One region of the Martelella mediterranea DSM 17316 genome, then DNA from elsewhere that is predicted to be linked to it. Evidence: predicted binding sites of a transcription regulator. Region 1 holds the regulator's gene; each other region holds the start of a gene.

Region 1 (3,869 bases):
CTCGGCGGCGATCATCGTGCTGTTGGTATTCCTGATCCTGATGAACCTGACCGCAGTCATTCTCCGCCGCCGCTTCGAGCGGCGCTGGTAGAATGACCCTTGATGCGAAAAGAACAATGAGCGGAAACATGAACGAACAAACCTACAAGATGGTCGGCAAGGATGTTTCCGTCTATTACGGGCAGAAGCGGGCGCTGTTCGACGTCAACCTGAACATCCGCCAGAATGCCGTCACCGCGCTGATCGGCCCGTCGGGCTGCGGCAAGTCGACCTTCCTGCGCACGCTCAACCGCATGAATGACACGATCGACAATTGCCGGGTGACCGGCACGATCACGCTCGACGGCGAGGATATCTATACCTCCGGCATTGATGTGGTGGAACTGCGCGCCCGCGTCGGCATGGTGTTCCAGAACCCGAACCCGTTTCCGAAATCGATCTACGAGAACGTCGCCTACGGCCCGCGCATCCACGGCCTTGCCCGTCATCGTTCGGATTTCGACCGGATCGTGGAGACCAGCCTGCAGAAGGCGGGCCTCTTCAACGAGGTCAAGGACCGCCTGCAGGAACCCGGCACCAGCCTTTCCGGCGGCCAGCAGCAGCGGCTTTGCATCGCGCGCGCCATCGCCGTCAGCCCGGAAGTGATCCTGATGGACGAGCCGTGCTCGGCGCTCGACCCGATCGCGACCGCCCGCGTGGAAGAGCTGATCAGCGAATTAAAGCAGAACTACACCATCGTGATGGTGACCCATTCGATGCAGCAGGCCGCGCGCGTGTCAGAGCGCACGGCGATGTTCCATCTCGGCTACATGGTCGAGGAGGACGACACCGACACGATTTTCACCAATCCCGCGGACCAGCGCACCCAGGACTACATTATGGGCAGGTTCGGTTAAGGAGACGCACAGATGGCACACTCGCATATCATATCGGCCTTCGACGAGGAGCTGAAATATCTCCAGCGCCGGATTTCCGAAATGGGCGGCATGGCGGAAGAGATGGTCTCGCAATCCGTCGTGGCGCTGGTCAACACCGATACCGAACTCGCCGAGAAGGTGATCGCCGAGGATCTGGCGCTGGACGAGGCCGAGCGCGAGGTCGGCGAAAAGGCGATCGTCACCATCGCGCGGCGCCAGCCGGTGGCGGCGGACCTGCGTGAAATCATGGGTGCGATCCGCATCGCCGCCGACCTCGAGCGCGTTGGCGACATGGCCAAGAACACCGCCAAGCGGGTGATCTCGGTGCAGGGCACCGGGGTTCCGCGCAAGCTCGCCCACGGCATCGAGCACCTGTCGGAACTGGCGCTGCTGCAGCTCAAGGAAGTGCTCGACGCCTACACCTCGCGCCAGGCCGACAAGGCCAATTCGATCCGCGAGCGCGACGAGGAGATCGACGCGATCTACACCTCGCTGTTCCGCGAGCTTTTGACCTACATGATGGAGGATCCGCGCAATATCACCACCTGCACGCATCTTCTGTTCTGCGCCAAGAACATCGAGCGCATCGGCGACCACGCCACCAATATTGCTGAAATGATCTACTACATCGCCACCGGCTCGCAGCCACAGGGAGAACGCCCGAAGGACGACATGTCGCCCTCGGTCGGCTCCGGCGAGAGCAAGTCCTGAAACCATTTGACAGAGGCACGAGATGGTTCCGAAGATTGCAGTTGTCGAAGATGAAGAAGCGCTGAGCGTCCTGCTGCGCTACAACCTTGAATCGGAAGGCTATGAAGTCGAGACGATCGCGCGCGGCGACGAGGCCGAACTCAGGCTGCAGGAGCGGGTGCCGGACCTCCTGCTGCTCGACTGGATGTTGCCGGGCGTTTCCGGCATCGAGCTTTGCCGCAGGCTCCGGATGCGGCCCGAGACCGAGCGTCTGCCGATCATCATGCTGACGGCGCGCGGCGAGGAAAGCGAGCGGGTGCGCGGTCTTGCGATCGGCGCCGACGATTATGTCGTCAAGCCGTTCTCGACCCCGGAACTGATGGCCCGCGTCAGGGCGATCCTGCGGCGCGCCCGGCCGGAAGTGCTTTCCAGCGTGCTCAAATGCGGCGATATCGAGCTTGACCGCGAGACCCACCGCGTTCACCGCAAGGCCAAGGAAGTCCGCCTCGGGCCGACCGAGTTCCGGCTGCTCGAATTCCTGATGACCTCGCCCGGCCGGGTGTTCTCCCGCTCCCAGCTTCTCGACGGTGTGTGGGGCCACGACATCTATGTCGACGAACGCACCGTCGACGTCCATGTCGGGCGTCTCAGAAAGGCCCTCAACTTCTCGCAAATGCCCGACGTGATCCGCACCGTGCGCGGCGCCGGCTATTCGATGGAGGTGTGAGGGGCCGCATGGCCCCGCCAATCTCCGCCCTTGAGGGCGGAGATTGCGCGCCGGAGCGTCCATTGTACCGAAGTCCGGGCGATCCCGTGTTTTCGGCGACCGGGATCAGCGGACTTCGAAACCGCGGTAATTGTCGTCGCGGATGGCGTTCATTTCGGTCATGTAATTGCCCATGCCGCCCATGTACCACATCGAGGTTCTGGGCTTGCCGGGAATGTTGGCGCCGTTGATCCAGCTGTCCGTCACTTCGAACAGCGTGCCGGCCATGCCTTCTTGGCACACCCGCACCCAGTCGTCCTGGGCCTCTCTCGTGGTCTCGATGATGCTGTTGCCTTGTTCGGCCTTCTCGATCAGGTCGCACAGGAAGTCGACCTGCCATTCATGCACCAGCGGCTGGCTGGTGAACGGGCTGAAGGGTCCGAATACCATCAGAAGGTTCGGGAAATCGGCGATGGACATGCCGGCATAGGCGCGCGGACCGTTCTTCCAGGCATCCTTCAGCCGTACGCCGTTGCGCCCGATCGTGTCGATCTTCAGATAGTTGCCGGTCATCGCGTCGAAGCCGGTCGCCATGATCACCACGTCGAGTTCCAGCTCCTTGCCGCCGACGATCAGCCCGTTTTCGGTGTATCGCTCGATCGGCTCCGCCTTGACGTCGTGGAGGGTGACATTGTCGCGATTATAGGTCTCGTAGTAATTGTCGGCGGCCAGCGGACGCTTGGCGTAATAGTCGCGTGGGGTCAGTTTGCGGGCGACTTCGGGGTCGGTGACGATGGCGTCGATCTTCGACTTGATGAAGTCGGTCGCCGTCTTGTTGGCCTCTGCGGTCACCGGAATATCGGAGAAGGTTTCGAGCAGGAAGCTGAAGCCATTGCCTTTTTTCCAGGCCTTTTCGTAAACGCGTTTGCGCTCTTCATTGTCGACCTCAAGCGCGGAAACGGTGCTTTCGTCAAAGCCGAAAACCGCCGCCGTGCTCAGCGCCCAGTCGCGGAAGCCGTGCGGATCGGCCTTGATCTTCTCGCGCGTTTCGGCCGGGAAGGGGCCGATGCCGAGCGGCACCACCCATTGCGCGGTGCGCTGTAACACATGCAGATGGCCGACCTTGTCGGCGAGCGCGGTGATGATCTGGATGCCGGTCGAGCCGGTTCCGACCACGCCGACGCGCTTGCCCTGAAGGTCGGGCGCGTTGTCCGGCCATTTCGAGGCGAGTAGCACCTCGCCCTTGAACTTGTCCTGATCCGGGAATTGCGGGGCATAGGAGGAGGAGAGAAGCCCCACGGCCTCGATCACATATTTTGCCTTCACCGTATCGCCGGCCGTGGTGGTCAGGAGCCAGCGGCCCTCGTCCTCTTTCCATTCGGCGCTGGCGATGCGGGTGTTGAAATGGATCGAGCGCTTCAGGTCGTGCTTGTCGGCGACCGCGTTCAGATAGTTCAGCACTTCAGGCTGCTTGGCATAGCGCTCCGACCATTCCCAGTTCTGGAACATGTCGAGGTCGAAGGAATAGGTGTAGACGGTCGATTCGGTGTCGACCC
Region 2 (3,869 bases), 340 kb from region 1:
TTGGCGTCGATGAACACATGGCCGCATTCGGCCCGCCCGTCCGCCTTGGAGAAATAGTGGTCCTGAAACGCCTCCGAAAAGGGCCGGTCGCCGTCATCCCATGTTATCGCCATCTATGAGCCTGTTGCATCCGTTCGCCGTTTGTGGTCCATCGCCGGAATGAATGACGCGCCAGCCCCCTCAGGTCAAATGCCATCCGCCGACCTCGCCATCATCGGCGGCGGCATCATGGGGCTGTGGGCGGCCTATCACGCCGAAAAGGCCGGCATCGATACGCTGCTGATCGACAGCGGCGGACCGGCTGCGAGCAATGGCCTGCTTGGCGCGCTGATGGCCTATATGCCGGATCAGTGGGACGAGAAGAAGCAGTTCCAGTTCGAGGCGCTTGCGGCACTCGAGGGCCATATCCGCGCGCTGGAGGCCGAGACCGGGGTTTCGACCGGCTATCGCCGGGCCGGCCGGGTGATGCCGCTTTATGCCGAACGCCAGGTCGAGACCGCGCTCTCACGCGCCGAGGCAGCCGCCGTGAACTGGCGCGACGGCACGCGACGCTTCGCGTGGTCCGTGGTGGATCGTCCGCCGCTCGATCGCTGGCCGGCCGTCGATGCCGCGGCGCTTGCCTATGTCCACGAAAATTTTGCCGCCCATGCTTTTCCGCGCGGCGTGGTCGCGGCGCTTCGGGCCTTTCTTGAAAACGCCCGGCATGTGCGCCGCCTGACGGCGACGGTGACGGAAATCGACGCGGCGGCGAACAATCTCCATCTGGCCGATGGCGGACGGGTCGGCTTCGGGCGCATCATCGTTTCGGCAGGCATCGGCGCCTTTCCGCTGCTTCAGCCGTTCTTCGCGCCGGCCGGCAAACCGCTCGGCCGCCCGGTCAAGGGACAGGCGGCACTCTTTGCCGCAGACTGCGACCCCGCGTGGCCGATCGTCTTCGATGACGGGCTTTACGTGATCGCCCATGAAGGCGGTCGTGTCGCCGTCGGCTCGACCACGGAGGATGCGTTCGAGGATGCGGCGACGACCGACCATCGCCTCGACGCCCTGATCGCGGCCGCGCGCAAGGCCGTGCCGCTGCTGCGGGACGCGCCGGTGGTCGAACGCTGGGCGGGCCTGCGTCCACGCGGCATCCACCGCGAACCGATGATCGGCGCGATCGATGCCGCGCCGCGCGTGATTGCGCTCGGCGGCGGCTTCAAGACCAGCTTCGGCATCGCCCATCGCCTGGCGGATCACGCGGTGCGGCTTGCCACAGGCCAGCCGGTTGCGCCGCTGCCCGATATCTACGATCTTTCAATTTACCGCCGACGTGCCCACGGCGAAAAGCGATAGAGCCATTCCGCTTTTCTCTGAAATGCAAAATGGCTCTATCTGTTTGTCTTCGGCCGTGCCCGGATGGAAAGCGATTATCGCCTTCGCCGGGCTCAGCGATCACTGGTAGTCGATGACGATGCGGCCTTCGATTTCGCCGTGATGCATCTTGGCGAAGATCTCGTTGATGTTCTCGAGCTTGTCGGTCTTGATCGTCGCCTTGACCTTTCCCGCGCCGGCGAAGTCCAGCGCCTCCTGCAGGTCAAGCCGGGTTCCGACGATCGATCCGCGAACCGTGATACCGTTCAGCACGGTGTCGAAGATGGGAAGCGGGAAATCGCCGGGCGGCAGGCCATTGAGCGATACGGTTCCGCCGCGCTGGACCATGCCCTGCGCCTGTTCGAAGGCCTTGGGCGAAACGGCGGTGACCAGAACTCCTTCCGCGCCGCCGATTTCCTTTTTCACGAAGGCCACCGGATCGGCATTGCGGGCATTGACCGCCAGACTTGCGCCAAGTCGTTTCGCCAGGTCGAGTTTCGCGTCGTCGATATCCACGGCAAGCACATTCAGGCCCATTGCCTTTGCATATTGCACGGCCAGATGTCCAAGCCCGCCAATGCCCGAAATCACGACCCAGTCGCCGGGTTTGGTGTCCGTCACTTTCAGGCCCTTGTAGACCGTAACGCCTGCGCAAAGGATCGGCGCAATCTCGGTGAAGCTGACATTGTCAGGCAGGTGCCCGACATAGTTCGGATCAGCCAGAACATATTCCGCAAAACTGCCATTGACCGAATAGCCGGTGTTTTGCTGCGCTTCGCACAGCGTCTCCCACCCGCCGAGGCAATGCTTGCAGCAGCCGCAGGCGGTGTAGAGCCACGGAACCCCGACGCGGTCGCCTTCCTTGACATGGCTGACGCCGGCGCCCACGGCGACGACGTGTCCCACGCCCTCATGGCCCGGAATGAAAGGCGGCTCGGGTTTGATCGGCCAGTCACCTTCCGCCGCATGCAGGTCGGTGTGGCAGACGCCGCTTGCAGCCATCTTGACGAGAATCTGGCCCGGCCCGACCGAGGGGACTGCGACCTCTTCCATTACCAGAGGCTTGCCGAATTGCCGGACAACGGCGGCTTTCATGGTCTTTTCCATCGGAAAATCCTGTCTTGAGAAAATGCGGAAAGGCACTTCCGCAAAGGGGGGTGGCCGGGTGAGGCGGCCTTCGGGTCGACCGATCAATCAGCACGGGGCTGACGGACCGATCGTTTTCGAGGCGCTGACCAACGCCTGTTCGAACTTGCTTCAAGGCGCACCGGAGGTGGCGGTGTTCGTTCTCGGATTGGGAATATTTGCAACCGAAGTGCACGACGCTTCCTTTCCCGGTTGGCATGCGCCTGTCATTTCAACCGATGCCGGCAAAGTTGCGCCACAGATCGTCTGCGCGGTCCGGGATGGCCGACATCTTGATGTGATGCAGATGCATTGCGCATAAACAGAATAGACCGCGCTGCCGGATTGACCATGGTGTAGATTGCCGCACCTGGCAGCGCCGCAAACGGTAAGCCCGTCGTATCACTGTCATTGGAATCGGCTATCTCAGAGGCGAGAAACCGCTTCCTCATGTGACCCGCGATGCCCGCCGAACGCTATGCCATATGCTTTACGCCGTCGCCGCATGACGGGCTCGCCATCGTGGGCGCGAACTGGATCGGGCGGAGCGCGTTTTCCGGCGAGGTAGTCGAGCCGCCGATGATCGCCGGCCTGCCGCTTGCCGAGATCGCCTATCACACGGCTCTGCCGCGCCGCTACGGCTTTCAGGGCATGCTGAAATCGCCGTTTCATCTGACCGAAGGCATGAACGAATCCATGCTGCTGAAGGCGATGATGCGCTTTGCCATGCGCTTTCAGCCCTTCACCTTGCCGCCGCTCACGGTCGTTCATCGCCGCGATATCCTGGCGCTCGCGCCGATGACGGCGGTTCCCGCACTCGATACGCTTGCCGCCAGCATCGTCACCGAGTTCGACGCCTTCCGCGCGCCGCTTTCCGAGGTCGAGATCGAGCGGCGGGCCTCGGCCGGGCTGACGCCGGCGCAGTTTGCCAATCTGCATCGCTGGGGCGAGCCGGATGTGCTTGCCGCCTTCTCCTTCCACATGCCGCTGACCGGCCCTCTTTCCCCAAGCGAAATGGCGCGGATGGAGCGCTCGGTCGCGGCGTTTTTCGGGCCGATCCTGCTGGAGCCGGTCGAGGTCGATCATATCGCGCTGTTCATCGAAGAGGAGCCCGGCGCGCCGTTCTGCGTCCATTCTCTGCATCCGATGGGTGCGCTGCGGGCACGGCAATCGGCCTAGAGAGGCTCGCCGCCGGCTCCGTGCCAGAACAATTCTTGTGCACACGCCGTTTCGAGGTTTCCCGCTATCGCGGCCATATGCTTCACTGTCGGAAACGGCCTGTTTTCACGGGCTGCGGGAGGGGTTGCGTTGCCTCAGACTTATGCGCCGGAACGGGAGTTCGATCGCGGCAAGATCGCGCGGCTTGGCGACATCGATATCTACCATGAGGAACA
Region 3 (3,869 bases), 920 kb from region 1:
CGAACGAACCGTCACTGAACCGGCTCGGCCGGTCCGTCGAGGTGTGGACGAAGGGCGCCATCGCCCATGACGCGCCTTCTCCGGCAACACGGCGCTCGGGCGGCACCAGATCGAGCATGCCGACGCTCTGGCTGACGCGCGGATTGGTCTTGGCCTCGGCCGACAGGATCGCGTCCCAGTCGGCCGGATCGGCGATATCCTCGAACAGATCGATCGGCGGGAAACGCGAACGGATGATCCGGTGGGTCTTTGCCCACCGCACGCGCACGATATCGGGCATGGTCAAGCTCAGCCGCCCCGGATGCTGTCGAGATAACGCCGCACCCGCATGATATCGGTCAGTTCGCCGCCAAGCATGACGTCAAGCGCCGATGCGCCGCCGAAAGCCGCGTTTTCCCGCCGCACCCAGCCATAGACCCGGTCCGTGTCCGTGAAGATGATCCGGAGCGCCTTGTGAATGCCCATCAGGTTGGAAAGCCGGGCCTTGAGGTCGCGGGGGATGCGCCCGATATCGCCGCCCTTCCAGCGCGCCCAGGTGCGCGGCGACAACCCGCCCAGCAGGATGCAGGCCTGGCTGTCGCTGACCCGCCAGCGCGAAAACAGATTGACCGTCGCCCGCGCCATCGCCTGTCCCTCCGCCTCGGTAATCTCGGGGGCGGCGGCCTGATGCGCGGTTTTTTCGATTACTTGCAGATGGGGCATGTTTGATCCCGTTATTGCAGTTTGGCAAAATATAGGTCTTATAACGCCATATGACAAGTCTGCCGGACATTTACGGTTGGCCCGCTTTTGGTTTCAAACCCTTGACCTCGTGCATTCATCTTCCGATCTTCGGGGAAGACGCAAGGAAAAGATCATGGCCACCAGGAAACCGATATTGCCGGGCACCAGCAGCAGGCCGCTCGATCCCGATCTGGACGCCCTGCAATACGAAATCATGCAGGAAACGGCGCAGGCGTTGGGGCGGATCGGCGGACGGCTGGAGGAGGCGCTGGCAGCGCTCAGACGCCACGACGAGACGCCGGGCTCCAATCAGGACCGTGACGAACTGGTGCAGGCGGCGGCCGACCGCGCTTTCGCGCTGTTCATCCAGCGCGATTATCTGGGACTTCGCACCGATCACCATTTGAAATCGACCTACGACATACCGCGCGAGGTGATGCTCAGGATCGGGGTGATGAAGAAGCGGGAGAAGGACGACGGGGTTTAAATATAGCGGGGGCTTCGAGCCATCGGTCAGAAACGCGTTGCGCAAAACAAAAACGCCCCGGTTTTGGGCCGGGGCGTTTGAGGACAGGGGGGTGTCTTAAGTAGCGGAGTGATGGAGGCGTTCAATCTCGTCTTTCAGGTGAAGTTTCCTGCGTTTGATCGATGCGATTTCCTGGTCGTGGCTGGACGGCGAAGCCATTATGTCGTGAAGCTTCCTCTCAAGTTCGGAATGTTTTTCCTCGAGTGCGGCAAGATGCGTCTGAACTGTCATTGCACACGTCCTTCCTTTGGTTTCGCGCCGCCGGATGCGGCGCCTCGTCATCAAAGTGCAATATCAGCATGCCATGATCGAAGACGTTTGTCGAAGGCGGAAATGTGATTTTGTGAGGGCATTTTGCCCCTGGCACGCGTGATCTCCCCGGCGCCTTGCTTTTCACCGAAAACGATTGATGCTAGAGCGTGTTTCGCCCGAAACGACGCATGGTCGGCGCGTGCCACATTCGTCGAATTTGTTGAAACAATGGAATGCCGATGAGCCCGATCAAGAATCCGCCTGTCGCCATCGTCATGGGGTCCCAGTCCGACTGGGAAACGATGAAGAACGCCGCCGACATTCTCGATATTCTCGACATCGATTACGATGCGCGGATCGTCTCCGCCCACCGCACGCCGGACCGCATGTATGAGTTCGCCCGCAGCGCCCGCGCCGAGGGTTTTCAAATCATCATCGCAGGCGCCGGCGGGGCGGCCCATCTGCCGGGCATGATGGCGGCGCTGACGCCGCTGCCGGTCTTCGGCGTACCTGTTCAGTCGCGCGCGCTCTCCGGCCAGGACAGCCTGTTGTCGATCGTGCAGATGCCGGCGGGCATACCCGTCGGAACGCTCGCCATCGGCAAGGCCGGCGCGGTCAATGCTGCGCTTCTGGCCGCAGCGGTTCTGGCGCTTGCCGATCCCGAGCTTGCGGGCCGGCTGGATGAATACCGCGTGCGCCAGGCGGCAAGCGTTGCCGAATACCCCATCGACAAGGACGAATGAGTTTCATGAAAACCATCGGTATCATCGGCGGCGGCCAGCTTGGCCGTATGCTGGCCATGGCGGCCGCCCGGCTTTCGATCCGCACCGTTATTCTGGAACCGCAGGAAGATTGCCCGGCCGCGCAGGTCGCAAACCGCCATATCGTGGCGGCCTATGATGACGAGGCGGCGCTTTTTGAACTTGCCGGCGCCTGTGAAGTGATCACCTATGAATTCGAAAACGTGCCGGAGAAAAGCGCGGCGATTCTCTCCGGCGAACGGCCGGTCTACCCGCCGGCGCGCGCGCTTTCCGTTTCGCAGGATCGCCTCACCGAGAAGACCTTCCTCAACGACAGCGACATCGCCACCGCCGGGTTCCGTGCGGTCGATACGGCCGAGGATCTTGCCGCGGCGCTCGAGACATTTGGCGGACGCGGCGTGTTGAAGACCCGGCGCTTCGGCTATGACGGCAAGGGTCAGTGGGTGTTTGACGGCAGCGACAATAACCCGGAGGCCGCTTTTGCAGCGCTTGATGGCGCGCCCGCGATCTTCGAGGAGTGGATCGATTTCGACCGCGAGATCTCGGTGATTGCGGCGCGCGGCATGGACGGCACGATCGTTTGCTTCGACCCGGCCGAAAATGTGCACCGCGAGGGCATTCTGCGGACATCCACCGTCCCGGCCAATGTGTCTTCGCAGACCGGCGCGGCTGCCCGCGCGGCAGCGGAGCGGCTTCTGATCGGGCTCGATTATGTCGGCGTGCTGGGGCTGGAACTGTTCGTCGCCCGAGACGGCAGGCTGATCGCCAACGAATTCGCGCCGCGCGTCCACAATTCCGGCCACTGGACCGAGGCGGCCTGCGTTCTCTCCCAGTTCGAGCAGCATATCCGGGCCGTTTGCGGCCTGCCGCTGATCGACCCCGTCCGCCACAGCGATTGCGTTATGCACAACATCGTCGGCGACGATATGGAGCGGATTCCGCAGTGGATGACGACCGAAGGCGCGCTCGTGCATCTCTATGGCAAGGCCGAAACCCGGGCAGGGCGGAAAATGGGCCATGTCACCGTTCTGGAAAAGCGTCGTGACGGTTGACTTGGCGGCGATCATTCGCTAGGTAGCGGCCACTGTCGGGCGCGCTTTTTCAAGGCGCGCCTTTGAATATCAATACTGACCGCCTTTACTGATCAGTCGAGAGCGGCACAAACAGCGGATCGAAAACATGAAGATCAAGAATTCGCTCAAGGCGCTCAAGTCCCGTCACCGGGAAAACCGTCTGGTGCGCCGCAAGGGCCGGGTATACATCATCAACAAGCAGAATCCGCGCTTCAAGGCCCGTCAGGGCTGAGAAAATCAGCGCATTATCTGTTTGAATTTTCGCCATGACGGGGTACCATTCCCGTCATGCGCTTTTCTATGTCCGCCATTCTGATACTCGCCGCTCTGGCCACCGGCCCGCTGCCGGCGCTTGCCCAAGGCAACGCCGCGGACGAACAGGTTTCCGCGATGCCGGATGCGCTTGTCGAGTCCGACCCGCTTGACAGGCTTTACGACCGGCTGAAACGCACAAGCGATGCCGGACGGGCGGCCGACCTTGCCCGCCAGATCGACGAATATCTCGACCGCTCGCCAAGCCCCACGGTTTCCCTG

The links. Region 1 encodes PhoB, which activates phosphate uptake and scavenging genes when phosphate is short. Its sites were predicted from a motif close to TGTCATNNANCTGTCAT; they were not measured.
Region 2: Mame_RS05545 (DUF1045 domain-containing protein) is a predicted target of PhoB. The motif match lies at 2,871-2,887, and genes of this name have one in related genera.
Region 3: Mame_RS27710 (DUF465 domain-containing protein) is a predicted target of PhoB. The motif match lies at 1,526-1,542, and genes of this name have one in related genera.

Annotation. Positions count from the first base shown of each region.
Region 1 covers NZ_CP020330.1:867,413-871,281, forward strand. The annotation lists gene pstA (phosphate ABC transporter permease PstA) at 1-91, shown strand, start outside; gene pstB (phosphate ABC transporter ATP-binding protein PstB) at 93-896, shown strand; gene phoU (phosphate signaling complex protein PhoU) at 909-1,628, shown strand; gene phoB (phosphate regulon transcriptional regulator PhoB) at 1,651-2,334, shown strand; gene Mame_RS03960 (flavin-containing monooxygenase) at 2,440-3,869, opposite strand, start outside.
Region 2 covers NZ_CP020330.1:1,204,439-1,208,307, forward strand. The annotation lists gene mnmC2 (tRNA (5-methylaminomethyl-2-thiouridine)(34)-methyltransferase MnmC2) at 1-113, opposite strand, end outside; gene Mame_RS05535 (NAD(P)/FAD-dependent oxidoreductase) at 190-1,332, shown strand; gene adhP (alcohol dehydrogenase AdhP) at 1,432-2,457, opposite strand; gene Mame_RS26530 (hypothetical protein) at 2,444-2,797, shown strand; gene Mame_RS05545 (DUF1045 domain-containing protein) at 2,938-3,654, shown strand; gene Mame_RS05550 (alpha/beta fold hydrolase) at 3,784-3,869, shown strand, end outside.
Region 3 covers NZ_CP020330.1:4,615,021-4,618,889, reverse strand. The annotation lists gene Mame_RS21520 (RES family NAD+ phosphorylase) at 1-280, opposite strand, end outside; gene Mame_RS21515 (MbcA/ParS/Xre antitoxin family protein) at 289-702, opposite strand; gene Mame_RS21510 (DUF6665 family protein) at 857-1,210, shown strand; gene Mame_RS27710 (DUF465 domain-containing protein) at 1,307-1,408, opposite strand; gene purE (5-(carboxyamino)imidazole ribonucleotide mutase) at 1,735-2,244, shown strand; gene Mame_RS21495 (5-(carboxyamino)imidazole ribonucleotide synthase) at 2,241-3,314, shown strand; gene ykgO (type B 50S ribosomal protein L36) at 3,442-3,567, shown strand; gene Mame_RS21485 (tetratricopeptide repeat protein) at 3,636-3,869, shown strand, end outside.